One region of the Bradyrhizobium sp. 18BD genome, then DNA from elsewhere that is predicted to be linked to it. Evidence: predicted binding sites of a transcription regulator. Region 1 holds the regulator's gene; each other region holds the start of a gene.
What was found. The regulator PhoB, encoded in region 1, activates phosphate uptake and scavenging genes when phosphate is short. The targets are predictions, from matches to a motif close to TGTCATNNANCTGTCAT.
Positions count from the first base shown of each region.

Region 2: the regulator PhoB is predicted to act here: its motif matches at 3,318-3,334, upstream of ugpB (sn-glycerol-3-phosphate ABC transporter substrate-binding protein UgpB).
Region 3: the regulator PhoB is predicted to act here: its motif matches at 4,691-4,707, upstream of phnC (phosphonate ABC transporter ATP-binding protein).
Region 4: the regulator PhoB is predicted to act here: its motif matches at 4,031-4,047, upstream of RAD16_RS07775 (acetoacetate decarboxylase).

Region 1 covers NZ_JAVAYL010000007.1:102,132-109,140, forward strand. Annotated here, with positions in the region: gene RAD16_RS14895 (acetylornithine transaminase) at 1-1,108, opposite strand, end outside; gene RAD16_RS14900 (GcrA family cell cycle regulator) at 1,564-2,076, shown strand; gene phoB (phosphate regulon transcriptional regulator PhoB) at 2,237-2,944, opposite strand; gene phoU (phosphate signaling complex protein PhoU) at 2,967-3,683, opposite strand; gene pstB (phosphate ABC transporter ATP-binding protein PstB) at 3,695-4,513, opposite strand; gene pstA (phosphate ABC transporter permease PstA) at 4,510-5,355, opposite strand; gene pstC (phosphate ABC transporter permease subunit PstC) at 5,357-6,346, opposite strand; gene pstS (phosphate ABC transporter substrate-binding protein PstS) at 6,494-7,009, opposite strand, start outside.
Region 2 covers NZ_JAVAYL010000023.1:38,975-45,983, forward strand. Annotated here, with positions in the region: gene RAD16_RS32940 (sn-glycerol-3-phosphate import ATP-binding protein UgpC) at 1-62, opposite strand, end outside; gene ugpE (sn-glycerol-3-phosphate ABC transporter permease UgpE) at 170-1,018, opposite strand; gene ugpA (sn-glycerol-3-phosphate ABC transporter permease UgpA) at 1,018-1,899, opposite strand; gene ugpB (sn-glycerol-3-phosphate ABC transporter substrate-binding protein UgpB) at 1,948-3,264, opposite strand; gene RAD16_RS32960 (CaiB/BaiF CoA transferase family protein) at 3,484-4,686, opposite strand; gene RAD16_RS32965 (organic hydroperoxide resistance protein) at 4,859-5,284, opposite strand; gene RAD16_RS32970 (MarR family winged helix-turn-helix transcriptional regulator) at 5,440-5,898, shown strand; tRNA gene RAD16_RS32975 (tRNA-Ala) at 6,016-6,091, opposite strand; gene RAD16_RS32980 (TIGR02300 family protein) at 6,189-6,596, opposite strand; gene aroA (3-phosphoshikimate 1-carboxyvinyltransferase) at 6,756-7,009, shown strand, end outside.
Region 3 covers NZ_JAVAYL010000001.1:448,182-455,190, reverse strand. Annotated here, with positions in the region: gene phnF (phosphonate metabolism transcriptional regulator PhnF) at 76-804, shown strand; gene phnE (phosphonate ABC transporter, permease protein PhnE) at 966-1,781, opposite strand; gene phnE (phosphonate ABC transporter, permease protein PhnE) at 1,808-2,692, opposite strand; gene phnD (phosphonate ABC transporter substrate-binding protein) at 2,770-3,705, opposite strand; gene phnC (phosphonate ABC transporter ATP-binding protein) at 3,769-4,578, opposite strand; gene RAD16_RS02130 (chloramphenicol acetyltransferase) at 4,755-5,420, shown strand; gene RAD16_RS02125 (alpha-D-ribose 1-methylphosphonate 5-triphosphate diphosphatase) at 5,417-6,610, shown strand; gene RAD16_RS02120 (DUF1045 domain-containing protein) at 6,629-7,009, shown strand, end outside.
Region 4 covers NZ_JAVAYL010000003.1:340,012-347,020, forward strand. Annotated here, with positions in the region: gene RAD16_RS07760 (MFS transporter) at 1-550, shown strand, start outside; gene RAD16_RS07765 (carbohydrate porin) at 547-1,899, opposite strand; gene RAD16_RS07770 (transporter) at 1,946-2,962, opposite strand; gene RAD16_RS07775 (acetoacetate decarboxylase) at 3,084-3,860, opposite strand; gene RAD16_RS07780 (patatin-like phospholipase family protein) at 4,147-5,322, shown strand; gene RAD16_RS07785 (acyltransferase family protein) at 5,839-6,642, shown strand; gene RAD16_RS07790 (acyltransferase family protein) at 6,624-6,983, shown strand.

The sequences.
Region 1 (7,009 bases):
GCGGCAGGAAACGCACGACATTGTCGCCGGCGCCGACCGTGAGCAGCTTTTCGTTGCGCAGCGCCGCGACGAGATCGCCGGACGGCACGACAGCCTTGATGCCGATCAGCAACCCTTCGCCGCGCACTTCGCAGACGACATCAGGATGCCGGTCGATGACGGAGGCGAGCTTCTGCTTGAGCAGCAGCGACATCTTCTGCACGTGGTCGAAGAAGCCGGGCTTGAGCATGACGTCGAGCACGGCGTTCGCAGCCGAGATCGCCAGCGGATTGCCGCCGAAGGTCGAGCCGTGCGAACCGGGGCCCATGCCGGACGCCGCCTCCGCGGTCGCGAGCACCGCGCCGATCGGAAAGCCGCCGCCGAGCGCCTTCGCCAGCGACATCACGTCGGGCGTGACGCCGGTGCGCCGATGGGCGAACAGATCGCCGGCGCGGCCCATGCCGGTCTGCACCTCGTCGAAGGCGAGCAGCAGGCCCTTCTCGTCGCAGAGCTGGCGCAGCGCCTTGAGGAACGCAGGCGTTGCCGAACGCACGCCGCCCTCGCCCTGGATCGGCTCGATCAGGATGCCGGCGGTCTGCGGGCCGATCGCCTTCTTCACGGCCTCGATGTCACCGTGCGGGATCTGGTCGAAACCGTCCATCGGCGGACCAAAGCCTTCGAGATATTTTGCCGATCCCGTCGCGGCCAGCGTTGCCAGCGTGCGGCCATGGAAGGCGCCTTCGAAGGTGATGATGCGATAGCGCTCCGGATGTCCCTTGGAGAAGTGATGATGGCGGACCAGCTTGATCACGCCCTCCAGCGCTTCGGCGCCGGAATTGCAGAAGAACACGAAGTCCGCAAAGCTCTCGCTGCACAGGCGCGCGGCGAGCTTCTCGCCATCGGGGCTCTGGAACAGGTTCGACATATGCCAGAGCTTCGTCGCCTGCTCCTGCAAGGCCTTGACCAGCGCGGGATGGGCGTGGCCGAGCGCGTTCACCGCAACGCCGGAGGTAAAGTCGAGATAGCGGTCGCCGTTGGTCGCAATCAGCCAGCAGCCTTCGCCGCGCTCGAAACCGAGGTCGGCCCTGGCGAAAACGGGGAGCAAATGCGGCGCTGCGCTGTTAGTCATGACGATCACTTGATGTTGCGGACGGCGTGAGCGTGCATTGCGCAACGCACCATCAACCGGCCCGGAAAACGAAACGTGCCGCCTTTTAAGGGCGGCACGTGTCACTATCTTATGCCTGGTGATACCGGTGTCAATGCCGCCCGAAAGCCTCGCGAAACGCTGAATCCGTAGTCTTGCGGTGCCGAATTAGCGGGGTTTTTGCCACGGAACATGTGGAAGCGAGTCGGCGGACTCTTGCGCGTGAGTCACGCCATATTGTAGCGTTTGGCTTGTCAGATACGACATCTCGTGCAGTGTTTCTGATCCTCTAAGTCCTCATGTACCGGCGTAAACGTTCGGGCGTTCCAGCTGCGCCCGGCGAGCCTTAAGGGATTCTGACGGCACGGGTTTTTCGAGGCTTAGGCATTCGCCGCATGGCGCCAGGATGGCGGCCGTACGGCGAGGGAAAGGGTGCAATGACGGTTTTGACCTGGTCCGACGATCGCGTCGAGCAGCTTAAAAAGCTCTGGGAGGCCGGACTTTCGGCCAGCCAGATTGCGGCCGAGCTCGGCAACGTGACCCGTAATGCCGTGATCGGCAAGGTGCACAGGCTCGGCCTGTCCGGCCGCGCCAAGAGCCCCTCGTCGGCGGCTCCCCGGCCGCGCAAGGCGCGTCCCGCGCAGCATATGATGCGGGTGAGCCGGCCGATCGCGCGCGGCAACACCGCGCTGGCGCAGGCCTTCGAGGTCGAGGTCGAGGCCGAACCGGTCACCTACGACAACGTGGTGCCGATGAGCCAGCGGCTGTCGCTGCTGGAGCTGAACGAGGCGACCTGCCACTGGCCGGTCGGCGATCCCTCCAGCCCGGATTTCTTCTTCTGCGGCGGCAAGGCCCTTTCCGGCCTGCCCTATTGCGCCCAGCACTCGCGGGTGGCGTATCAGCCCGCGGCGGATCGCCGCCGCGCACCGGCCAAGCCCGGCACGCGCTGAGCACGGCTTCAGACGACATCGTCCCGGCACACGGCTGGGACGACGATCGAGACATAAAAAAGCGCGCCAGGTGGCGCGCTTTTTATTTGGCTTGCTTGCAGCCGTTTTTACGTTTGCTCAGCCCCCGTCTGCTCAGCCACTTTAAGGCTGCTCAGACTCTTTAAGTCTGCTCAGCCTTGGCGAAGCGATCGTCGAGCGCGTAGCCGGCGCCGCGGACGGTGCGGATCGGATCCTGCTCGCGGCCGAGATTGAGCAGCTTGCGCAGGCGGCCGATATGCACATCGACGGTGCGTTCGTCGATGTAGATGTCGCGGCCCCAGACGCTGTCGAGCAGCTGCTCGCGCGAGAACACGCGGCCGGGATGCTCCAGGAAGAACTCCAGCAGGCGATATTCGGTCGGGCCGAGATCGATCGGCCGGCCCGAACGTGCCACGCGGCGCTTGTCGCGATCGAGCTCGATGTCGCCATAGGCGAGCACCGTGGCGAGCCGCTCGGGGCTGGCACGCCGCAGCAGGCCCTTCACGCGGGCCAGCAGCTCCGGCACCGAGAACGGCTTGACGATGTAGTCGTCGGCACCGGTCGCAAGACCGCGCACCCGCTCGCTCTCCTCACCGCGCGCGGTGAGCATGATGATCGGGAGCTGCTTGGTCTCGGGCCGGGTGCGAAGCCGGCGGCACAGCTCGATGCCGGAGAGGCCCGGCAGCATCCAGTCGAGCACGATCAGATCGGGGATGTGCTCCTTGAGACGGGTGTCGGCATCGTCGCCGCGCATCACCGTCTCCACGTCATAGCCGTCGCCTTCGAGGTTGTAGCGAAGCAGCTCGGTGAGAGCTTCCTCGTCCTCAACCACCATAATGCGTGCGCCCATGGGGTCGTCGCTCCTTAGCTAATCAGGTATTCGGGACCGTCGTGGCGAAGGTCGTCATGTCGCCCTTCGGCCGCTTGTCGGTGATCGCCTGGCCCTCGATCATATAGAACACGGTCTCGGCGATGTTGGTGGCGTGGTCGCCGATGCGCTCGATGTTCTTGGCGCAGAACATCAGATGGATGCAGAACGAGATGTTGCGCGGATCCTCCATCATGTAGGTGAGGAGCTCGCGGAACAGCGAGGTGCAGATGGCGTCGACTTCCTCGTCGCCCTTCCACACCGCCATCGCCGCCGGCAGATCGTGCGCGGCATAGGCGTCCAGCACCGACTTGACCTGCTGCTGCACGAGGTCGGTCATGTGCTCCAGGCCGCGGAACAGCTTCAGCGGATGGAAGTCGGCATCGAGCGCGGCAACGCGCTTGCCCATGTTCTTGGCGAGGTCGCCGATCCGCTCGAGATCGGTCGCGACGCGCATGGCGCCGACGATCTCGCGAAGGTCGACGGCCATCGGCTGACGGCGCGCGATGGTGAGCACGGCGCGCTCCTCGATCTTTTTCTGCAGCGCGTCGATATCGGCGTCGGCGGTGACGACGCGCTGGCCGAGCGGGACGTCGCGGCGGATCAGCGCGTCGACGGAATCGACGATCAAGCGTTCGGCGATGCCGCCCATCTCGGCGACCAGGCGGGTGAGCTCCTGGAGGTCGGTGTCGAAGGCCTTTGCGGTATGTTCAGAACCCATGTTCCGTCTCCTCAGCCGAACCGGCCGGTGATGTAATCCTGCGTACGCCGGTCGGTCGGCGACGTGAAGATCTTGCTGGTGTCGTCGAACTCGATGAGCTCGCCGAGATACATGAAGGCGGTCTTGTCGGAGACACGCGCCGCCTGCTGCATGTTGTGGGTGACGATCGCGATCGTGTAGTTCTCGGACAGTTCCTGGATCAGCTCCTCGACCTTGGCGGTCGAGATCGGATCGAGCGCCGAGCAGGGCTCGTCGAACAGGATCACCTCGGGGCGCACCGCGACGGTGCGGGCGATGCAGAGGCGCTGCTGCTGGCCGCCGGAGAGCGACAGGCCGGAGGCGTTGAGCTTGTCCTTGACCTCGTTCCACAGCGCGCCGCCGCGCAGCGCCTTCTCGACGCGGTCGTCCATCTCCGACTTCGAGATCTTCTCATAGAGACGGATGCCGAAGGCGATGTTCTCGTAGATCGTCATCGGGAACGGCGTCGGCTTCTGGAACACCATGCCGACGCGGGCGCGCAGCAGATTGAGATCCAACTTGGGGTCGAGGATATTGGTCTGGTCGAGCATGAGCTGACCGGTGACGCGCTGGCCCGGATAGAGGTCGTACATCCGGTTGAAGATGCGCAGCAGGGTCGACTTCCCGCAGCCCGACGGGCCGATGAACGCCGTCACGCGGTTGGTGCCGAGCGACAGGTTGATGTTCTTCAGCGCATGGTGGTCGCCGTAATAGAAGTTGAGGTTGCGCACCGTCACCTTGGCGGGCGCTTCCGGCAACGGCTGCGAGCCGGGCTGAACGGGCGTACTCACGGAAACAGACATTTCGCTCATTTTGCAGTCCTCTCGGCGCTCAGGATGCGCGCGCCAATGTTCAGGGCAAGCACGGTCAACGTGATCAGCAGCGCGCCGCTCCAGGCGAGCTGCTTCCAATAGGCGTAGGGGCTCTGGACGAAGTTGTTGATGGTCACCGGCAGGTTGGCCATCGTCTTGTTCAGGCTGAGGCTGAAGAACTGGTTCGACAGCGCGGTGAACAGCAGCGGCGCGGTCTCGCCGGCGACGCGGGCGGTCGCTAGCATCACGCCGGTGATCAGACCCGAGCGGGCCGCACGATAGGCGATCCGCTTGATCACCAGCGAGCGCGGCAGGCCGAGCGCGGAGGCCGCCTCGCGCAATGCGTTCGGCACCAGCAGCAGCATGTCCTCGGTCGTGCGCAGCACCACCGGGATGACGATCACGGCGAGCGCGAGGCAGCCGGCGATCGCCGAGAAGCCGCGCATCGGCACCACCACCGCGCCGTAGATGAACAGGCCGATGATGATCGAGGGCGCCGACAGCAGGATGTCGTTGATGAAGCGGATCACCGAGGTCAGCTTGTCGTTGCGGCCGTACTCGGCGAGATAGGTGCCGGCGAACAGGCCGAGCGGCGCGCCGATGCCGACGCCGAGCACGGTCATGATCAGCGAGCCGACGATCGCGTTGAGCAGGCCGCCGTCGGTCGAGCCGGGCGGCGGGGTATTTTCGGTAAAGACCTGCAGGTTGAGCCCGGCGAGGCCGTTGTAGAACAGCGTCAGCAGGATCAGCGCGAGCCAGGTGACGCCGAAGGCGGCAGCGGCGAGGCACAGCGCACGGATGACGATGTCCATGCGGCGGCGGCGGGCGTAAATCGGGTTCATGTTACTTCCCCGCCTTCTTTTCGAGACGCAGCAGCATCAAGCGTGCGGCCGCGAGCACGAAGAACGTCAGCACGAACAGCAGCAGGCCGAGCAGGATCAGGCCGGACTGATGCAGGCCGTCGCTCTCGGCGAACTCGGAGGCGATCGCCGCCGAGATCGTGGTGCCGGGTGCGAAGATCGACGACGAGATGCGGAACGAGTTGCCGATGATGAAGGTCACCGCCATGGTCTCGCCGAGCGCGCGGCCGAGCGCCAGCATGACGCCGCCGATGACGCCGACGCGGGTGTAGGGGATCACCACGCTGCGGACCACTTCCCAGGTGGTGCAGCCGACGCCGTAGGCGGCTTCCTTCAGCACCGGCGGTACCGTCTTGAACACGTCGACCGAGATCGAGGTGATGAAGGGCAGCACCATGATGGCGAGGATCAGCGCGGCATTGAACAGGCTGAGATAGGACGGCGGACCGGCGAAGATCGCGCCCAGCACCGGAATGCCGTCGAAGATCTTGATCATGAAGGGCTGGAACGTGTTGGCCAGGAACGGACCCAACACGAAGAAGCCCCACATGCCGTAGATGATCGAGGGGATACCGGCGAGCAGCTCGATCGCCATGCCGATCGGGCGGCGCGCCCATTGCGGGCAGAGCTCGGTGAGGAAGATGGCGATGCCGAGACCGACCGGAATGGCGATCAGCATCGCGATGAACGAGGTCACCAGCGTGCCGTAGATCGGTCCGAGCGCGCCGAGCACGGGGGGATCTGCCGACGGCGCCCAGCGCTGCGTCCACAGGAAGGAGAACCCGTATTCCTTCATCGCCGGGAAGGCGCCGACGATCAGCGACACGATGATGCCGCCGAGGATCAGCAGCACCGAGATCGCGCTGAGGCGCGTGATCCAGTAAAATGTGAGGTCGCCGACTTTGAACGCGCTCAACGCCTTGGCGCGGTCATACGGTCCGGCGTCGTCGACGATATCGCTCTGAACGGCCATCTCTGCCACGCCGATCCCCTGTACCCGTTTATACACGCTTGTTTTTGGTCTGGTGCCCCGGATGCGGCACGATGCCGATCCGGGGTAGAAGTCGTGCGGTTCACGGCGCGGTCGTTTCGGACCGCACCGTGCTTGGCAAGAAAGAGCTTAGCTCTTGATCTCGGCAGCCCAGGTCTTCTCGATCAGGGTCACGACGCCCTCGGGCATCGGGATGTAGTCCAGCTCCTCAGCCGCCTTGCCGCCGTTCTTGAAGGCCCAGCGGAAGAACTTGATGGCTTCCTGCGAGGCCGCCTTGTCGGTGGCTTCCTTGTGCATGAGGATGAAGGTCGCCGCCGTGATCGGCCAGGACTTGTCGCCGGGCTGGTCGGTCAGGATGACGTAGTAGCCGGGAGCCTTGGCCCAGTCGGCGTTGGAAGCGGCCGCCTGGAAGGCTTCGACGGTCGGCTGCACCGGCTTGCCGGACTTGTTGACGAGACCAGTGTAGGTCAGCTTGTTCTGCTTGGCATAGGCGTACTCGACGTAACCGATCGAGTTCTTGGTCTGGCTGATGTTGCCCGACACGCCTTCGTTGCCCTTGGCGCCGACGCCGACCGGCCACTCGACCGCGGTGCCCTCACCGACCTTGCTCTTCCAGTCCGCGGAGGCCTTGGAGAGGTAGTTGGT
Region 2 (7,009 bases), on a different contig from region 1:
TTGATCGCTTCGAAGCCGCCCGTATAGGTCTTGCGGACGTTGCGCAGGGTGACGTTAGCCATTGCTTTCACCGGCGAATAGCGAATCGCGAGTAGCGAATGGAGGAAAGGGCCGCGCGAAGCCATTCACGATGTTGTCCATTCGCCATTCGCTACTCACTATTCGCCCCTTACTTTTCCGTCTCGACCAGACCGCGCACGAACAATTTCTGCATCACGACGACGACGAACACCGGCGGCAGCATCGCCAGCACGGCGGTCGCCATCACGATCGGCCATTCGGTCAGCGCGTCGGTGGTGGTGATCATCTTGCGGATGCCGACCTGGATGGTCTGCATATCGTCGCGCGTGGTGATCAGCAGCGGCCAGAGATATTGATTCCAGCCGAGGATGAAGAGGATCACGAACAGCGCCGCCATGTTGGTCCGCGACAGCGGCAGCAGCGTGTCCCAGAAGAAGCGCAAGGGGCCCGCGCCGTCGATGCGTGACGCCTCGAGCAGCTCGTCCGGCACGGTCATGAAGAACTGGCGGAACAGCAGCGTGGCGGTGGCCGAGGCGATCAGCGGCAGCGAAAGGCCGGCATAGCTGTCGAGCATGTGCAGGTCGGCGACGATCTTGTAGGTCGGATAGATGCGCACCTCGACCGGCAGCATCAGCGTGATGAAGATGATCCAGAAGATCGACATCCGGAACGGAAAGCGGAAATAGACGATCGCATAGGCCGAGATGATCGAGATCGCGATCTTGCCGATCGCGATCGCCAGCGCCATCACCAGCGAGTTCAGCATCATGTTGCCGACCGGCTCGCGGGTCGAGCCGCTCGTGCCGACGAAGATGGTCTGGTAGTAGACTTCGAAGAAGTGTCCGCCCGGCAGCAGCGACATCTGACCGTTGGCGATCAGCGCGTTGTCCTGGGTCGAGGCGACGATGGCGATGTAGACGGGGAAGGCGACGATCGCGATCCCGATCCAGAGGATGAAATGGGCGACGTAGCGCCGGAAGCCCTCTTCCTCGACCATCAGTAGGTCACCTTGCGCTCGACGAAGCGGAACTGGATTCCGGTCAGCACGATGACGAGGATCATCAGGATCACCGATTGCGCCGCCGAGCTGCCGAGATTGCCGCCGAGCAGGCCATCCGAATAGACCTTGTAGACCAGCGTGACGGTCGACGTTCCCGGACCGCCGCGGGTCATGGTGTCGATGATGCCGAAGGTGTCGAAGAAGGCGTAGACGATGTTGACGACCAGCAGGAAGAAGATGGTCGGCGACAGCAGCGGGAAGGTCACGGTCCAGAACCGGCGCATCGGGCGCGCGCCGTCGATCGCGGCGGCCTCGAACACGCTTTTCGGGATCGCCTGCAGGCCGGCGAGGAAGAACAGGAAATTGTAGGAGATCTGCTTCCACGCAGCGGCGAGGATGATCAGCCCAGCGGCCTGGTTGCCGTCGAGCAGCGGATTCCAGTCAACGCCCAGCGCGCGCAGATAGCGCGCGAGCACGCCGAGCGAGGGATGCAGCATGAAGATCCAGAGCACGCCGACCACGGGCGGCGCCACCGCATAGGGCCAGATCAGCAGCGTGCGATACAGCATCGAGCCACGCAGCGGCTTGTCAGCCATGACGGCGAGCAGCAGCGCGAACGACAGCGACAGGATTGCGATCGCGAACGAGAAGACGAACGTCCGGACGACCGCTTCGAAATAGGCGGGGTCCTTGAGCAGCTCGATGTAATTGTCGAACCAGACGAAGGTGGTCGACAGGCCGAAGGCGTCCTGGAGCAGGAAGGACTGGATCACCGCCTGCAAGGCCGGCCAGTAGAAGAAAATCAGGACGATTGCGAGTTGCGGGGCAACCAGCGCGTAGGGCAACAGCTTTGACTGGAAAATGGCTTGCTTTTGCATGATGCCGGGTGAGCGGCAGGCCGGGTTGCCGCCCCGCCGCTCATCGCCTCACTTGACGGCGGTCTTTTCGAACTGGCGCAGCATCGTGTTGCCGCGTTCGACGGCGGCATCGAGCGCCTGCTTGGCGGTCTTCTTGCCGGCCAGCGCCTGCTCGATCTCTTCCGACCAGACGTCACGCAGCTGAACCATGTTGCCGAGGCGCAGACCGCGGGAGTTCTCGGTCGGCTCCTTGTTGGTCAGCTCGAGCAGCGGGGTCTCGAGATAGGGCTGGTCCTTGTAGAAGCCTTCTTCCTTCGCCTTGGCGTAGGCCGCCTTGGTGATCGGCAGATAGCCCGAAGCCTTGTGGATGTAGACCTGGCGATCGGTGTCCGAGAGGAAGGTCAGGAATTTCGCGACGCCCTTATATTCGTCGGCCGACTTGCCGCCCATGACCCAGAGCGAAGCGCCGCCGATGATCGAGTTCTGCGGCGCGCCCTTGACGTCCGGATAGTACGGCATTGGCACGGCGTTGAAGTTGAACTTGGCCTGCGCCTTGACGTTGCCGAAGAAGGCCGACGAGGTCAGGTAGATCGCGCACTCGCCCGAGGTGAAGCGGCCTTCGCCGGTGTTGGTGCGGCCGGCATAGTCGTAGACCTTGGTCTTCTGCAGCTCGACCAGGGTTTCGAGGTGCTTGACCTGGAGCGGTCCGTTGAACTCGAGCACGGTGTCGAAGCCGTCGAGGCCGTTGGCCTTGCTGGCGAGCGGCACGTTGTGCCAGGCCGAGAGCTGCTCGAGATTGACCCAGGTGACCCAGGAGCCGGAGAAGCCGCAGGTGTCGTGACCGGCAGCCTTCAGCTTCTTGCCGGCCTCGAACACTTCGGGCCAGGTCTTGGGAATCTCGACATTCGCCTTCTTCAGCTCGTCGAGATTGACCCACATGACGGTCGACGACGAGTTGAAGGGGAACGACAGCATCTCGCCCTTCGAGGTCGAGTAGTAGCCGGTGATCGCGGGCAGATAGATCTTGGGATCGAACTTCTCGCCGGCCTCGGCCATCAGCTTGTAGACCGGCTTCACGGCGCCGGTCGCGGCCATCATGGTCGCGGTGCCGACCTCGAACACCTGCATGATGTGCGGGGCGTTGCCGGCGCGGAACGCCGCGATGCCGGCGTTCATCGTGTCGGGGTAGTTGCCCTTGTAGGTCGGGATGACCTTGTAGTCGGTCTGCGACGCGTTGAAGTCGTTGGCGAGCTTGACGATGACGTCGTTGTTGGCGCCGGTCATCGCGTGCCACCACTGGATTTCAGTCACGGCCAGGGCCGGCGAAGCGCCCATGCCGACCGTGATTGCGAATGCAGCAGCCGCTCCAAAATGTCGAAGAGCCATCAAGTAAACCTCCCTTGGCCGTCAAAAAGAAGCGCTTGCGCTAGCAGCGCCATATGACGTTCACATGACTGTGTAAGCGGGAGAAACGAAAGCAGCAAGCGCTGCTCAAAGGGAAGCCGTCAAATAGGCGAATGCGGCGCGGGCAGCCTCCTCCGTTCGTGGTGCACCTGCGTGCCCACGCCGCACTGCGGCATTGGATATCGGAGGAGGCGAGGGCCTCTAGCGCTTGCGCTCGGGGCCGCAGACCGTGCCTTTCTCGACCATCGCGTCGATCTCGGCCTTGGAGTACCCGAACTCGCCCAGCACCTCCTGCGCGTGCTGGCTGAACTTCGGCGGTAGCCGGCGCAGGCTCGGCTTGCTGCGATCGAGCCGGATCGGCGAGGCGACGCCTTTGTACCAGTCCTTCTCGATGACATCGCCGCGGGCGATGGTGTGCGGGTTGGTCAGCGCCTGGTCGATCTTCTGCACGGGCCCCGCGGGCAGTCCTGCCGCGAGCAGGCGATTGCACAGCGGCTCGGCCTCGTGCTGGCTGAACACGGCGGCAAGTTCGGCGCGCAGCGCCTCGCGATTGGCGATGCGGTCCTTGTTGCGCGCAAAGCGCGGGTCGGTGCCGAGCTCGGACTTGCCGATCTCCTTGGCGAGCTTGCGGAAGGTGCCGTCATTGCCGACGCCGATGAAGATGTTGTCGGTCTTGGTCGGAAAGATCGCGTAGGGCACGAGGTTCGGATGCTCGTTGCCGGTGAGGCCGGGTGGCTTGCCATGCATGAAATAATTCGCGGTGTGCGGATGCATGATGGCGAGGCCGGTCTCGTACAGCGTCGTCTCCAGGAACTGGCCTTTGCCCGAACGCTGCCGCTCCGACAGCGCCATCAGAATGCCGATCGCGGCGTAGAGCCCGGTGGTGATGTCAACCAAGGGCACACCGATCCGCATCGGGCCGCTCTCAGGCGAGCCGGTCGCCGCGATCATGCCGGTCATGGCCTGGATGATGGCGTCATAGCCGGGATTGCCGCCGCGCGGGCCGTCGGCGCCGAAGCCGCAGATCCGGCAATGCACGAGCCGCGGGAATTTCTTGCTGAGGACGTCGTTGCCGATGCCCCATTTCTCCAGCGTGCCCGGCTTGAAGTTCTCGATCAGGACGTCGGCCGTCTCCAGCATCTTCAGCAGCACGACGCGGCCGCCCTCGGAGGCGAGGTCGAGGCCGATCGAGCGCTTGTTGCGGTTGATGCCGATGAAATAGGCGGCGTCGTCGTCGTGGAAGGGAGGGCCCCAGTCGCGCACCTCGTCGCCGGCAGGCGGCTCGACCTTGATCACGTCGGCGCCGTGGTCGGCAAGGATCTGGGTGCAGTAGGGACCGCCGAGCACGCGCGTGAGATCGATGACGCGCAGCCCGCTCATTGCGCCCAAAACGGCTTCAGTCATTCCGTCGCTTCCCCTGTGTCGATATTTGACCACAGGCCTAGCGAGGTTCGGACGCGCCAGCAATGGCTTGTCGCGTGGAGGCGTATGCGTCGCGGCGTCATACCGCGGTATGGGAAATCAAACAGAAGCGGCCGGCCCGAGGGGGATCTCGGGCCAGCCAATTCGCCCTGGATCAGACGACCGTCAGGCGAACGTCGACATTGCCGCGCGTGGCATTGGAGTAGGGGCACACCTGGTGGGCCTTCGCGACCAGCGCTTCGGCCTCGGCGCGGGCAAGTCCCGGCAGCGAGACGGCGAGGTCGATGTCGAGACCGAAGCCGCCTTCCGAGCGCGGGCCGATGCCGACGGTCGAGGTGACGGAGGCATCAGCCGGAACCTTGGGGCCGCCCTGCGAGGCCACGAACTTCATCGCGCCGATGAAGCAGGCGGCATAGCCGGCCGCGAACAGCTGCTCGGGATTGTTGCCGGCGCCGCCGCCGCCGCCGAGCTCCTTCGGCGTGGTGAGCTTGACGTCGAGCGCGCCGTCGAGGGTCGCAGCATGGCCGTCGCGGCCGCCGGTGGCTTTTGCGCTGGTCTTGTAGAGGACGTTCACTGACATTTTCGTCTCCTCAGGGGTCTTCGGGTTGGAGTGGAATTCATATCGCAGACAATTAGATTGTGTGCAATTGAAATTTGCATGCCTCACATTTAATTGTTCGCAATTGAATGTGCCGGCCGCCGGCCCCAGAATGGGAGAAACGCACGAGATTCTCTATGGCCCGGAAATTATCGACCCTCGATCCGCAACGCCTCGACAACCAGATCTGCTTCGCGGTCTATTCGGCCGCGCATGCCTTCAACCGCGTCTACAAGCCGCTGCTCGATCGCCTCGGCCTGACCTATCCGCAATATCTGGTCATGCTGGTGCTGTGGGAGCGCGACGACGTGCCGGTGAAGGATATCGGCGAGAAACTGTTCCTGGATTCGGGCACGCTGACGCCACTCTTGAAGCGGCTTGAGGCCGCCCATCTCGTCAGGCGCACGCGCTCAAGCGAGGACGAGCGTCAGGTGCTGATCGCTCTGACTCCACAGGGCCATGCACTGAAGGAGAAGGCGCGCAGCGTGCCGCAATCGATCCTGGCGGCGTCGGATTGTTCGGTGTCGGAGCTGGTCGCGATGAAAGACGAGATCGTCGCGTTACGGGATCGGCTGAATGCGGTGATCGGGGAATAGCGTCGTCGCTAGAGTCCGCCGTCGCCCTTCGGGCTATGGCGGGACAGCCTTCGCTCACTCCGCTACGAGGGACTTCCCCAGGCTTGCCGAGCCGTAGCTGGCGAAGCCAGCGAAGGTTGGTGGAGCCAGGCGGGATCGAACCGCCGACCTCTTGCATGCCATGCAAGCGCTCTCCCAGCTGAGCTATGGCCCCTAAGTCCAGATGGGAGGATCCTGGGGGATCCGTCCCGGCCGGCGAGCGCTCTAGGCGACTCGCGCGGTGCACCCTTTTTCACAGATCAGGACTGATCTCAAGTCTCTTCATCACCTCCGACATCACCAATGATGTCGGTGACGTCCTCATCGCCCTCTTCTTCATCGGCAATGAAGGTCGAATCATCGTCATCATCGTCGTCGAGGGTCTCGTCGACCTCGATATCGTCCTCCGATTCGGGCACGACGGCCTTGACCTTGCCGGTGTTCTCCTCGGCATCGGCCTCCTCGAGCGAGACCTCTTCGACCTCCGCCGGCTCCGGCGCGGTATCCGCTGTCGCGGCGTGCCGGGCTTCGGCGCCGCGGGGGGCGCGAGCGGGCGCCACCGGGGCGATCGGCACCACTTCGCCGGTATAGGGCGAGATCACCGGATTCTTGTTGAGGTCGTAGAACTTCTTGCCCGTGGTCGGGCAAATACGTTTGGTTCCGAGTTCGGACTTGGCCACGGCAGGAATCCTGGGAATGTCTGAAAAGCGGTGTTTCACTTGGCTAGTTGGCGGTCCGCTGTCAATAGCGCATTACGGGAGAACGACATGCCCGTGACGGGACGCAGGCCATGTGGTACCTGCGCCTCAGCCCTTAAGGGTGCATCCAAGGACATAATCGTGACCCATTCCGACCAACCGAGGCCGCTCCAGTCTCGTGCCAGTGGTCCCCTGACCGGGAAAGTACGGGTGCCCGGGGACAAGTCGATCTCCCACCGCGCCCTCATCCTGGGTGCGCTCGCGGTCGGCGAGACCCGGATTTCGGGCCTGCTGGAGGGCGAAGACGTCCTCAACACCGCCAAATCCATGCAGGCGCTCGGCGCCAGGGTCGAACGCACCGGCGATTTCGCCTGGAAGGTCAACGGCGTGGGGGT
Region 3 (7,009 bases), on a different contig from region 1:
CTAGACAACTTGATACGCAAGCGCCATGACTGTTTCGTGACAAAGGTGTGATTTCTGGAGTAGGTTGCCCGCGACATGAGCATGCAGGACACCGCCTCCTCGGGCGTCGCGCTGTGGCGCCTCGTTGCCGACGGTATCGAGCGCGGCATTGCCGACGGCCGCTTTGCGGCCGGCGATAAATTGCCGGGCGAGATGGAGATCGCCGAAACCTACCGGGTGAACCGCCATACGGTGCGGCGCGCGCTGGCGGCGCTTGCCGAGCGCGGCATCGTGCGCGCCGAGCGCGGTAGCGGAACCTATGTCGAGGCACAGAAGCTCGCCTATCCCCTGCGATCGCGCACACGCTTCTCCGAGATCGTCGGCGCCGACGGCCGCGAGCCGCATGGCCGCATGCTCGAGGCATCGGCAGATGTCGCGACCCGCGAGCTGGCACGGGAACTGGGTTTGAAGACAGGCGCACCGCTGGTGCGGATTGAGGCGATCAGGCTTGCTGATCGCACGCCGATCTGCGTCTCCACCACCTGGCTGTCAGCGGAACTGTTTCCGGGCGCCGGCAAGGTGTTCGCCGCAACGCGCTCGATGACGAAGCTGCTCGAACATTACGGCGTGCGCGACTATCGCCGCGGCGCCACAAGGATCACCGCCGGCATCGTCGATGCGACCGATGCCGCGCGACTCGATCTTCCGCTGGGACGGCCGATCCTGGTGGTCGATGCGACGGACCATGATGTCGACGGCAAGCCGCTGGTGACGAAGCATTCGCGGTTTGCGGCAGAGCGAGTGGAGTTTTTGGTGGAGTCGTAGGGTGGGCTGCCTCTTCCCCCTCGCCCCGTTCTTACGGGGAGAGGGTCGGGGTGAGGGGCTGCTTCCGCGATCACGGTGAGAGACGGCCTCGCGGAGAGTTCCCCTCACCCGCCGCGCTTCGCGCGTCGGCCTCTCCCCGCAAGCGGGGCGAGGCGAAGAACTCAGGCCACAGCCCGCCTGCCAATAATCGCAAATCGCAGCTTGCCCGAGATGAAATCGATCGCGGCAACCGCAACCAGGATCATCAGGATCAGGAACGACACTTTCTGCCATTCCAGCACGCGGATCTGCTCGGCGAGCTGGAGGCCGATGCCGCCGGCACCGACGATGCCGATGATGGTGGCCGAGCGAGTGTTGGATTCGATGAAATAGAGTACCTGGCCCGCGATCACGGGCAGCACCTGAGGCAACAGGCCGAAGCGGATCTCGTGCAGCGGGCTGCCGCCGGAGGCGCGAATGCCTTCGACCTGCTTCTGGTCGGCGCCCTCGATCGCCTCCGAGAACAGCTTTCCGAACGCGCCGAAATCCGACACCGCGATGGCGAGCACGCCCGCGAACGGGCCAAGCCCGACCACGTTGATCCAGACCAGCGCCCAGATCAGCGTGTCGACGCCGCGGATCGAGTCCAGGAAGCGTCGCACGGGAAAGCGCAGGATCTGCGAGGGGATGACGTTGCGCGCGGCGAGCAGGCTGACCGGCAGCGCGAACACCGCCGCCAGCGTCGTGCCAAGCAGCGCGATCGACAGCGTCTCGCCCAGCGCCTTCAGATAGACCGGCAGCGAAGAGCCGGGATCCGGCGGGATCATCATCACACTGATCCAGCCGAGCTGGCTGAGGCCTGCGAAGAAACGCGACGGCGAGAAGTCGAGATCGACGAGGCCATAGACCAGGATCGCGAAGGCCGCGACGATCATCGCCGGCATCGCCAGCCGCGACGAGGCCGGCCGGTCGAACACGCCGGGGTAACGCGCACGCATCTGCGCGGTGTCGACCTCCTGCGGCGTCACGTCCGCGCCTCCTTGCCGAACAGGCGACCGCGCAGCCAGCCGGTGGTGATGTCGATGATGAAGACGGTGATGATGATGGTGAGCAGGATCGCGCTGACGTCGGAGTAGTAGAATTTGCGGATGGCGACGACCAGCTCCTGGCCGATGCCGCCGGCGCCGACAAAGCCCATCACCGAGGCTTCGCGGACGTTAATCTCGAAGCGCAGCAGCGCGTAACTGGCATAACCCGCCGTGACTTGCGGCAGAATCGCAAAGCGCATGCAGGAGAGCCAGCTTGCACCGGTCGAACGGATACCCTCGACCGGCTTCATGTCGGCGTTCTCGACGATCTCCGAGAACAGCTTTCCGAGCGCGCCGGTAGAGTGGATGGCAATGGCCAGCACGCCTGCCATCGGGCCGAGCCCGAAGGCGATGACGAAGACCAGCGCAAAGACGATGCCCGGCACGGTGCGCGCGAATTCGAGCAGGCGCCGCACCACGAAGCGCACCCATGGTGACGGCGACGTATTCTCAGCGGCGAAGAAGTTCAGGCCAAACGCGAAGGTCGCGCCGATCAGCGTGCCGACATAGGAGATCAGCAGCGTCTCGCCCAGCATCCTCAGCCATTTTTTCCAGCCCCAGAGCCATTCGCCGACATCGGTCCAGACCCGCTGGCCGCTGTCGAGCGTGAGGATGCGGTCGAAATAGCTGACGAAGTTGCCGAAATAGGTGAACAGCGTGCGGAGATTCACTTCGGCGCCGATGCCGGCGAGGACCAGCGCGGCGGCAAACACCACGAATCCCAGCAGCAGGCGCAGCCGCTTGCGCGCGACCACCTGGCGATAGGCGGCGTTCAACGCGGCCAGTTGCTGCTCGGGGAGGATCGAAACCGCGACGGTCATCTGGTCAGGACAAGTGGCCGGTCAAAGAGAAAGAGCCGGGTCCATCGACCCGGCTCGAGTAGCGTCGTCCCGAAAACTCAGGACGCCTTCTTCTTACGCAGTGCGTCGACGAACTTGATCAGCTCGATCGTGCCATCCCAATCCTTGGTGGTGGCGGGATGAAAACCCTTCTTCTGGCCGTCCGACAGGCGGTCGAACGCGGCCTTGTCCTTGGCCGGCGCGTCGAAGAACGCCTTGGCGATCGCGGCCTTGGCGTCTTCCGGCAGGTCGGCATTGTAGGCATAGGGGCCGTTGATGATCGGCGCCGACTTGTGGATGATGCGGAAGTCGTCCTTCTTCATCGCCGAGCCGTCGGCGTTCTTCAGCATGTTCTTGGTCAGCATCTGCGCCAGCGTGGAATCGTCGTCGCTGGTCCACTGGTTGGCGGCGACGTCGACCGTGCCCTGCGACAGCGCCAGGATCGCGTTCTCGTGGCTGCCGGTGAAGACGACCTTGCTGAAATAGGTGTCGGCATCCGGGATGCCCATCTTGTCGAGTTCGAAGCGCGGCACGTTGTTGCCGGAGGTCGAATTCGGATCGACGAGGCCGAGGTTCTTGCCCTTGAGGTCGTCGACCTTCTTGTAGGGGCTGTTCGCCTTGACGAAGAACACCGAGTAGTAGCCGGTCGAGCCGTCGGCGTTGATGTCGTTGGCGAAGGCGTCGGTCTTGACGCCGGTCAGGCGGGCGCGCGCGAACGAGGCCGAGCCGTAGCTGGCGATGTGGATGTTGCCGGCGCGCTGGCCTTCGATGACGGCAGCATAGTCGTTGGCGATGCGTAGCGTGACCTTCACGCCGAGCTGCTTCGAGAGGTATTCCACGAACGGCGTCCAGCGCTCGGTGACGCCGGAGGCGTTCTCGGCCGGCACGACCGCGAAGGTCAGCTCGGGATATTTAGCCTTCCAGTCGTCCGCGAGAGCCGAGGTCGTGAAAGCGAGCGCGGCAGCGCCGGCAAGGATGAGTCTGCGAGTGATCATGATACCCTCTTGATCGGTTGGGATCGGTTGACGCGAAATTGGCAACAAAGCAGGTGGCGCGGCTTAAGCCGCCGCGGCCGTTCCAAGCGCCGGAACGCCCTCGGGCGCCGGGACAGGTGTGCCGCCCATGACGTCGGCGGCTTCGAGATCGTAGAGCTCGCGGGCGACGTGATCGGTCAGCGCCGACGGTGCGCCGTCGAACACGACGCGGCCCGCCGCCATGCCGATCAGGCGATCGCAATAGGTGCGGGCCAGGTCGAGCGAATGCAGATTGCAGAGCACGGTGATGCCGAAATGCTTGTTGATGCGCAAAAGCGCATCCATCACGATCTTGGTATTGCGCGGATCGAGCGAAGCGATCGGCTCGTCGGCAAGGATGATATCGGGCTGCTGCACCAGAGCGCGGGCAATCGCGACGCGCTGCTGCTGGCCGCCGGAGAGCTGATCGGCGCGCTGGGCGGCGAGCGAAGCGATGTCGAACTGCTCGAGCGCGGACATGGCCAGCGCCTTGTCCTGCTCAGGCCAGATCTGCGAGAGTGAACGCCAGGCCGGAATGGTCGCGAGGCGCCCCATCAGGACGTTGGTGAGAACGTCGAGGCGGCCGACCAGGTTGAACTGCTGGAAGATCATCGCCGAACGGGCCCGCCACCGCCGCAGCTCCTTGCCGCGCAGCGCGGTCACGTCGATGCCGTCGAACAGGATGCGTCCCTTGGTCGGCGTCACCAGACGGTTGATGGTCCGGAGCAAGGTCGACTTGCCGGCACCGGACCGTCCGATCACACCGACGAACCCGCCGGGGGAGATTTGAAACGAAGCGTCGTCCACCGCGGCTTTTGCGCCGAAGCGGCACGTCAGACCTTCAACCACCAGCATGCAGGGCTCCAGAGAGTAGCTGGAGCCCACCGCTAACGCCGGCGCTTGACACTTGTGTGACACACGCGTTGCAGTGCGGCGATCCTACACACCTCGTCCCCTGTCATCGCCGCGTCATGACATTGTCATCAAGCAACTCGAAGAGGAGTGCCCGCCCTCGAACGTTCGGACGCAACATGGCCGGCAAGGTGCTTTCAGTCCAACCGACCATCGATCCCACGGCCAGGCTGCACGAAACCAGGCTCGGCACCTATACCGAGGTCGGTGCCCGCACGATCCTGCATGAAGTGGCGATGGGTGATTACTCCTACGTCGTGAACGACGCGCAAATCACCTACACCACGATCGGAAAGTTCTGCTCGATCGCGGCGATGACGCGGATCAATCCCGGCAATCATCCGATGCACCGCGCGACGCAGGCGCATTTTACTTATCGTTCCAGCGCCTACTTCCCCGGCGAGAGCGACGACCACGAGTTCTTCGACTGGCGGCGCCAGCATCACGTCCATATCGGTCATGACGTCTGGATCGGCCATGGCGCGGTCGTGCTGCCGGGCCGCAACATCGGCACCGGCGCGGTGATCGCGGCCGGCGCCATCGTCACCAAGGACGTGCCGGCCTACACCATCGTTGCCGGCAATCCGGCGCGCATCGTGCGGCGGCGGTTCTCGGAGGAGGTTGCCGGGCGGCTCGCAAAGCTGGCATGGTGGGACTGGGATCACGACAAATTGCGTGAAGCACTCCCCCATTTCCGCAAGCTCGGGATTGAAGATTTCCTCGCAACATATGAAGCACGGGCCAGCAGCGGTTCTCTGGCCAGCAAAAAGAGCGCGGTCGCGTGACAGATATTTTCCTTGAAGGCGGCCGGGCCCTGATCGGCGCCGAATTCGTCGAAACGTCGCTTCTGGTGTCCGGAACGGACATTGCGCAGGTCGATGCCTCGCGCGGCCGGGCGCGGCTCGCGATCGACGCGCGCAATCTGCTGGTCCTGCCCGGCATCGTCGACATCCACGGCGATGCCTTCGAGCGGCAGATGATGCCGCGCGCCGGCGTCGATTTCCCGATCGACGTCGCGCTCGCCGACAGCGACCGCCAGGCGATCAGCAACGGCATCACCACCGTGTTTCACGCCACGACCTGCTCGTGGGAGCCGGGCCTGCGCAGCGCCGGCAATGCGCGCGGCCTGATGGAGGCGATCGAGCGGCAGCGTCCGCAATTCGCCGCCGACACCCGCTTCCACCTGCGGCACGAGACCTACAATCTCGATGCCGAGGCCGAGATCACAGAATGGCTCGGCGAGGGCCGCGTCGACCTGTTCGCCTTCAACGACCACATGGACGGCACGGTCGCCGACATGGCGAAGCCGCGCAAGCGCAACCGCATGGTCGAGCGCACCGGGCTGTCGAGCGAGGATTTTGACAGGCTGGTCGACCGGATCGTCTCGCGCGCCGCCGACGTGCCGGCTTCGGTGTCGCGGCTGGCGGCTGCGGCCCGCGCCGCGGAGGTGCGGATGCTATCGCACGACGACGCGACGCCGGCGATGCGCCGGGAATTTCGCGAGCTCGGCGCTGACATCGCGGAGTTTCCGGTCAACGTGGAGACGGCACAGGCGGCGGCGAGCCACGGCGACGCAATCGTCTTCGGCGCACCCAACGTCGTCCGCGGCGGCAGCCACACGGGCTGGACCAAGGCATCCGACATGATCGCCAAGGGCCTCTGCTCGGTGCTGGCGTCGGACTATTATTATCCCGCGCAGCTACTCGCCGCCTTCCGCCTCGTCGCCGACGGCGTGCTGCCGCTGGCGAAGGCCTGGGATCTGGTCTCCGCCGGGCCTGCGCGCGCAACCGGCCTTCTTGATCGCGGCCTTCTCGCCGAAGGTCGCCGGGCCGACATCCTGCTCGTTGACGACACCGTGCCGCTGCGGCCGCGCCTCGTTGCCGTGATATCAGGGGGCAAGCTCGCGCATCTCACCGATGCGACACGGCTGCTCATTGCCGCGGCAACGCCGCGCGAGGCTGTCGTTGCGGCGTAAACCGGCTATGTTCGGACAATGACAGGTTTCCCCCGCTACGCGATCTACTTTGCCGCCGGCACTGACAGCGCCCTCACCCGCTTCGGCGCCGAGCTGCTCGGCTACGACGCCTATACCGGTGGCGAACTGCCGTTTCCACGGGACGCGCTGCACGTTGCGCCGGACTGGCGCGACATCACCGCCGATCCCCGCAAATACGGTTTTCACGGCACGCTGAAGGCGCCGATGGCGCTTGCACCCGGCAAGAGCGAAGCCGAGCTCCTGGCCGCCTGCGCGACATTCGCGAGCAAGACACGGCCGATCCCGACGATCCGCCCGATTGTCGATGCCATCAGCGGCTTCATTGCCGTCATCCCGGCCGAGCCGGTCGACGCGCTCCAGCAGCTCGCCGCCGATTGC
Region 4 (7,009 bases), on a different contig from region 1:
CTTCTTCGTCTGCGGCGCCTCGACCAACGGCCTCGTGCAGGTACACCTGATCCCGATGTGCCTCGATTTCGGCATCCCGCAGGTGCAGGCCGCGAGCCTCCTCGCCGCGATGGGCATCTTCGACTTCTTCGGCACCATCATGTCGGGCTGGCTGTCGGACCGCTACGACAACCGCTATCTGCTGTTCTGGTATTACGGCCTGCGCGGGCTGTCGCTGATCTTCCTGCCGTTCAGCGATTTCTCGTTCTACGGCCTGTCGATCTTCGCGATGTTCTACGGCCTCGACTGGATCGCCACGGTGCCGCCGACGGTGCGCCTCACCGCGCAGAAGTTCGGACCCGAGCGTGCCAATCTGGTGTTCGGCTGGATCTTTGCCGGCCACCAACTCGGCGCCGGTAGCGCCGCATTCGGCGCCGGTCTTTCGCGGACGGTCTATCAGAGCTATCTGCCCGCGTTCTTCATCGCCGGCGCGCTCTGCGTGTTCGCCTCGCTGATCGTGCTCGCGCTGTCGCGGCAGCCGAAGCCGCAGGCCAAACCTGCGATGGCCTAATATCTAATCGTGGTGGTGACGCCGAACACCGCGGCGTCACCGATCCGCGAGACACCGGTCGGATCGTTCGGATTCGGAACGCCGCCGGAGGGACGCCACACATACTGGAAGTAAGGCGCGATCAGCCAGCCCGGCTTGATGTGCGCCTCGTAGATCATTTCGAGCAAGGTCTCGTTGCTGCGCACCGGCCCCAGGACGCCACTGTAGAAGTTGGTGTCGAGATCGAGATTGCGCGCGGTGTTCGAGATCCGCATATACGCCATCGCCACGCCGAAACGGTCGAGCGGCCGGCCGGGCGTGAAGCCGACAAAGCCGATGCCGCCGTCCAGATAAAGGTCGATCAGGTTGCGATCCGGCGGGCTGTAGGCGATGCGGCCGAACGCGGTGATACCGGGGATCGAGGCCGACGTGGTGTTGTCCTTCACCTCCGGCGGCCGGTACAGCACCTGCTCGATCACGGCGAAGATGCCGTAATTGCCTTTGAGCCTTGCCGGAATGCCGCTGCCATCAGGATCGGCGATCGACTGCCCTTCCGCCGTAAAGCGCTGGCTGTCGAACGAGCCGTAATGCTTCCAGGCGCCCGGCGTGAAATTGCCGGCGAGCGGACGCCCGCCGATATCGATGTCGTAGTTGAAGCGGACCTGTCCGATCAGCCAGGGCGGATCGTTGACGCGGAAGGCAAGGCCATGATGGTCGCGCAGTTGCGGATCCTGATCGCCCGGCCCCGAGGGATCGCCGTTGAAGACGGCGCCGAACAAAGTGACCTGGTCCGACAACGTGGCCTTGACGCGAATGCCGGGCACCGCGATCGGCGGCGCCGGACCACCGGCCGGCAGGTTGGACGCCTTGATCGCAGGCCAGCCGAAGGTGCCGTTGATGAAGAGATCGTCGGTCTCGCTGTCGAAGAACTCGACATCGGCGGCCTGCTGGCCGGCCCTGATGTTCAGGCGGTCGTTGAAGAAGCTCTGCTCGAAATAGGCGTTATAGAGCCGCTGGTCGGGCAGCGCCTCGATCTCGCTGATGGTGGCGAGGTTCTGCACGTAGTTGCGGGAGAGCCCCTGCCCGTAGATCACAAAGGCATTGGCGTAGAAGCGCCCCCCGGTCCAGCCGACCAGTTTGTCGAGATCGGCATCGACCGACAGATCGAGCCGGCCGAAATGGATGGCGCCGCGTTTCACGCCGCCGGAGACGTTGGCGATGTTGTCGGCGATATAGGTCGCGCCGAAATTCAGGCCCTTGTTGGCGATGCCGTCATGCCATTCGTTGAACCATTTCGGAAACAGCCATTCGGCCGCGCTCTCGTCCTTGGCGCCGGCGAACGCGCTTGTTGTCGTGCAGGCCAGTGCCATCGCGGCCGCAAGAGATGCATGGGCACGCACAATCACGATCGATACGCTATTTGAAGATGCCCGTGCGCCGCATGAACAGATAGGCTGCGCCGACCGACGAGGCCATCAGCAATGCCGCCCAGATAAATCCCTCGTCGACATCGGTGAGCGGCAGGCCTTTCGTGTTCATGCCGAAGATTCCCGTGATCAGCGTCGGCGGCAGCAGCAGCGAGGTCACGATCGAGAGCGTGTGGAGGTGGCGGTTGCTCTCCTCCTCGTTCTTGAAGCGCAGCTCCTCTTCGAGCAGGCGGCTGCGTTCGCGCAGCTCGACGATGTCGTGATCGAGACCGTCCAGACGCTGCGCCAGCTTGCCGGCCTGGATCCGCAAACTTGGCGACAGATGGTCGGTGTTCTTCTGGTCGAGGCGGTGGAACAGCACCCGCAGGCCCGTGAGCTGGCGATGCAGCCTGACGCAGGTGCGGCGGAGGCGGCCGAGATTGCGGCGCATCTCCGACTTGGCCTCATCGGCCAGAATCCGCTCCTCGATGTCGTCGATCTCCTGGCCCAGCTTGTCGGCCATCCGGTCGAGCGTGTCGGCGACCTCGTCGACGATCTTCTCCAGCAGATGGGCGACATTGTCGACACGGTAGCCGCCTTCCAGCACGCGGCGCGTCGCGTCCGCCGAGCACAGCGCATGATGGCGGCCGCTGACGAGAAGGTGCTCGGTCATGGCGAAACGCAGGAACGCGGTCTCCTCCGTCGCGCGGTCGATGTCGCGCACGAGATCGGAGAACACGCCGTAGACGCAGTGGTCGATGACGTGAAGCTGCTGGAACGTGTCGTTCGACAGCAGCAGTTCGCGCGCCAGCGGCGGCAGCTGCGATGACGCGATCCACGGCCGCACGCGACCATCTGTCAAATTGAAATGCAGCCACAGACGGCCATCATGGCTGAACTCGATCGGCTGGTTGATCGGAAGCGGCTCGGCGCTGCCGTCGCTGTGCAGGCGGAACGCCCACACCAGGCCCGGAATGGCGGGGCCGGTGTCCTCTATCGCGCTGACAAGCTTCGCCGGCTCAGCCATGCCTACCCCCAAGTCAACGTCTCACGTCCATGCAGCCCAACTCGGGGGAGGCCGTTACCAGCCTCCTCCGGACCTCTGGCAAGTACTCAATTACGGCTGTGTTACAGTTTGATGATGCGCCCTACTCCGCGGCGAGCGACGTCGCGGCCTCGGCTTCCTTGACATAGTCGTGCACGACGCGGCCGAACGGCAGCGTCAGGTCGGCGATGTAGTGATGCGCGCCGAGGCAGCGGCGAACCGGGAAGTCGGCAACGGGTGCATTGACATGCGGCACCAAATGCAGCCGGCCCGGCCCCATCCACGAGCCCTTCGGCACGATGTCGATCAGGTTGATGGCAACGAGCTGGCAGATCTCGAGCCGGCCGTCGACGCCCGGGATCATCTTCAGGTTGATCTGCGTCTTCGACAGCGTGGCGCGGGTGAGATCGCCGTTGCCGGCCATGCTCTCGTGCTTGTAGCCCATCGTGCCCATGGCGACGAGCTGGCCGGCATATTCCAGCGTGCCCGTCAGCGTGTCCTTGACGATCTCGAGTTTCGGATGGGCGTACTTCTTCGGAAAGCCCCAGATCTCGCGGCCGGCCGCGATCGGCGGATCGTCGTCCAGATACATCTGCGAGACGAAGTTGACCTCCTCGCCGTTGAGGCGCGCCGGAATGACGAGACCGGACTCGGTGTAGCTGCCGAAGCCGGAGGAGTCCGGCATCCTGATCCATTCGTAGTGCACGATCGGCTGCTCGATCGGCTCCAGCGGCTCAGGCAGGCCGGCGCGGATCAGGTCCGGATCGGTCTCGTAGGTGATGACCAGGAATTCGCGGTTGATGAAGCGATAGGGACCGGCGGGATAGCTCGGCCCGGCGGCTGGCATGGACGGAAGTTTCAGCAGATCTTCCCTGCGCATCGCGCCTCTCCTGTGTGATGTCTGTGATGTCGGCCCGGCAGCTCGCAACCTTAGGCCAGATTGCTAGCCGCCGTCATTGACTGCGATGTGAAAGATTTCCGTCAGGCCCGCGACCGCCGCCATTCCCGCGGCGGCTGGCGCGCATGCGCACGCTGCCTCGTCGCCCACTCTGTCATCACCCCGTCACCGCCGGACGCAATCGTTTGGCTGGCTATTTTTGGAGCATGATCCTCTCGGAAAACCGCTGCGCACTTTTCCGGATCATGCTCTGCAGGGAGGCACACCTATGGACGCCCGCACGTCGCAACCGGCTCATCAGACCCATCAGCCTCCCGCACGCGGCTGGCGGCCCGAGCGCTGCGACCGCGTCGCGCTGGTGCTGCAGGGCGGCGGCGCGCTCGGCGCCTACCAGGCCGGCGTCTACCAGGCGCTGCACGAGGCCGGCATCGAGCCCGACTGGGTCTGCGGTGTTTCAATCGGTGCAATCAATTCCGCCATCATCGCCGGCAACAGGCCGGAAAAGCGGCTCGAGGCGCTGCGCATCTTCTGGGAGCGCATCACCAACCGCAAGATCTGGCACTACACGCCTGACGGCGACGTCTTCCGCCAGTGGCGCAACCTCACCAGCGCCTGGATGACCTCGACGCTCGGCCAGCCCGGCTTCTTCACCCCGCACCAGGTCAATCCCTGGTTCAGCCCGGTCGGCGCGCGAACCGCGACGAGCTATTACGACACGGTGCCGCTGAAGGAGAGCCTGCTCGAACTCGTCGACTTCGACCTCATCAACGAGAAGAAGGTCCGCTTCGCGGTCGGCGCCGTGAACGTGCTGTCGGGCAATTTCATCTATTTCGACAACTCCCATGACGAGATCGGGCCGGAGCACATCATGGCCTCCGGCGCCCTGCCCCCGGCGTTGCCAATGGTGCGGATCGGCACCGACCATTTCTGGGACGGCGGCATCGTCTCAAACACGCCGCTGCAGCATCTGCTCGACCAGGAGGACGCGCTCAATTCGCTGGTGTTCCAGGTCGACCTGTTCAGCGCACGCGGCGTGCTGCCGCGCTCGATCCAGGACGTGATGGCCCGCCACAAGGACATCATGTATTCCTCGCGCACGCGCCACAACACCGACGTCTATCGCCGCACGCACAATCTCAAGGTCCTGCTCTACAAGGCTCTGGCCAAGCTCCCCGAGGAGCAGCTCACCGACGAGGACCGCCAGCTCAAGGCGAGCCTCTGCCGCATGCCGGAGATCGCGATCCTGCATCTGATCTACCAGCAGAAGGCCTATGAGGGTGACGCCAAGGACCATGAGTTCTCGGGCACCTCGATGCGCGAGCACTGGACGAGCGGCTACGAGGACACCAAGCGCACGCTGAAACGCCGCGACTGGATCAAGATGCCCGACGAAGGCATGGGCCTCGTGGTGCACGACGTGCATCGGGAGACGGAGAGCGCGTAAGACGCGCTTTGAGGCGAGCCCTCAAACAAAAAGTGCGAAAACAACCCCATGCACAGTAGCCGGAGCATTTGGGATCAATGACTTAGCGTGCCAGCACCGCGGTTTGACTCGTCGGGCAAAACAGGAGCATGATGGCATCGTCGCGCAAGACGCTTTTGCTTTCATGCATCGCCCAACAAATTGGCGCTACGACACTTGCGCGATATCCCAAGCTTGCGGACTACCGCCGCCTCACCGAGCACGCATGGTCGCCCTCAATCTGTATGCCGTCAGAAGCGTCCTGATAGTCATTTGGTCTGTCGACGGTTCATTCCCAGAGACGACCTCTTACCAAGAACAGCGTGTCTCACTGCCGGGGTGCAATCCAGCGCTGTCATCGTAACTTCGCAAAGGCTCTGCAAACAATGCATCGCGCGACGTGGCGCCATCCCGATTGATGGCGCGTTTTTTGCGCAGCCGCGACCGAGTCTCATTCAAGACTTGCGCGACGGCGTAAGGCAATTCGAGAGGACTTCCGTGACCATCGGCCAACGACTCGACGAGGTTCAGGGATTTGGACCTGGTTTTGATTTTCTGCGCATATTCCTGGCCGTCAGCGTCGTGCTGATTCACGCTCCGCTGATTACCGGAACGTGGTCTCCGCTCGATCCGGTTTGGATGTTTCAATTTTCGATCCTGCCGATGTTCTTTGCCCTCAGCGGCTTCCTGATCGGGAGAAGCGCGCAACGGCTCGCGTTTAGCTCTTTCATCCTGAACCGAGGCTTCCGCATCATGCCGGCCCTGGTCGTGGAAATCGTTCTCTCTGCACTAATTCTCGGGCCGCTCGTAACGAGCTTGGATATCGCCTCCTACTTCAGCGACGAACGGTTCTTCAAGTACTTTCTCAGCATTGTCGGAGTCATTCAATACGAGCTCCCGGGCGTCTTTGAGAACGCCCACTATACGAGATTTCTCAACGGGCACGAGGCGGGGATTGTCAACGGGTCGCTGTGGACCGTCCCGCATGAGATGTTCTGCTACCTCATCATGTCCGCCATCATTCTCCTGGGACTGCTCAAGAGACCTCTCTTGGTGCTGTCGTTGACGATTCTCGTCGTGTCCGGTGGCATCGCGCTTCAACTAACGGCTCCGCATCCGGGCCGTATTCTTGACTCGCTCACTTACATCTTTGCCCAACGTGGCTCTGCCCGTCTTATCCCAGCGTTTCTGGCTGGATTGCTCTTCTATCAATTCCGGTATGCTATACCGTTCAGGTGGTCGCTCGCGGCGGCTTGCTTCGCCGGCCAGAATGGATCGCATCGGTGCTCGTCCAGGCCATAACCACACCGATGCTCGCCTACATCACGGTCTTCCTGGGATTGACGCCGCTTCCAAAGCTCGGAATTCTCGGCACGGGTGATTACTCCTACGGGGTCTATCTCTATTCCTGCCCGATCCAGCAGAGTGTGAACTGGTTGCTTCCGGATATTCGCAGCAATACCTTCAATTTCGTCACCAGCTTGGTACTGACGGCGCTGTTCGCAGCCTTCTCCTGGCACTTCATCGAGAAGCCTGCACTCGGGTTGCGGAAGAGTTTTTCTTTGCGGCGGCCCGCACATCAAGCCGAGACGCTTGCCGTCGAATCGACACCGCTCACGGTACCCTCTCGGGAAATCGCCTAGACGGAGAGTGCAAGCGTGGCATTTCG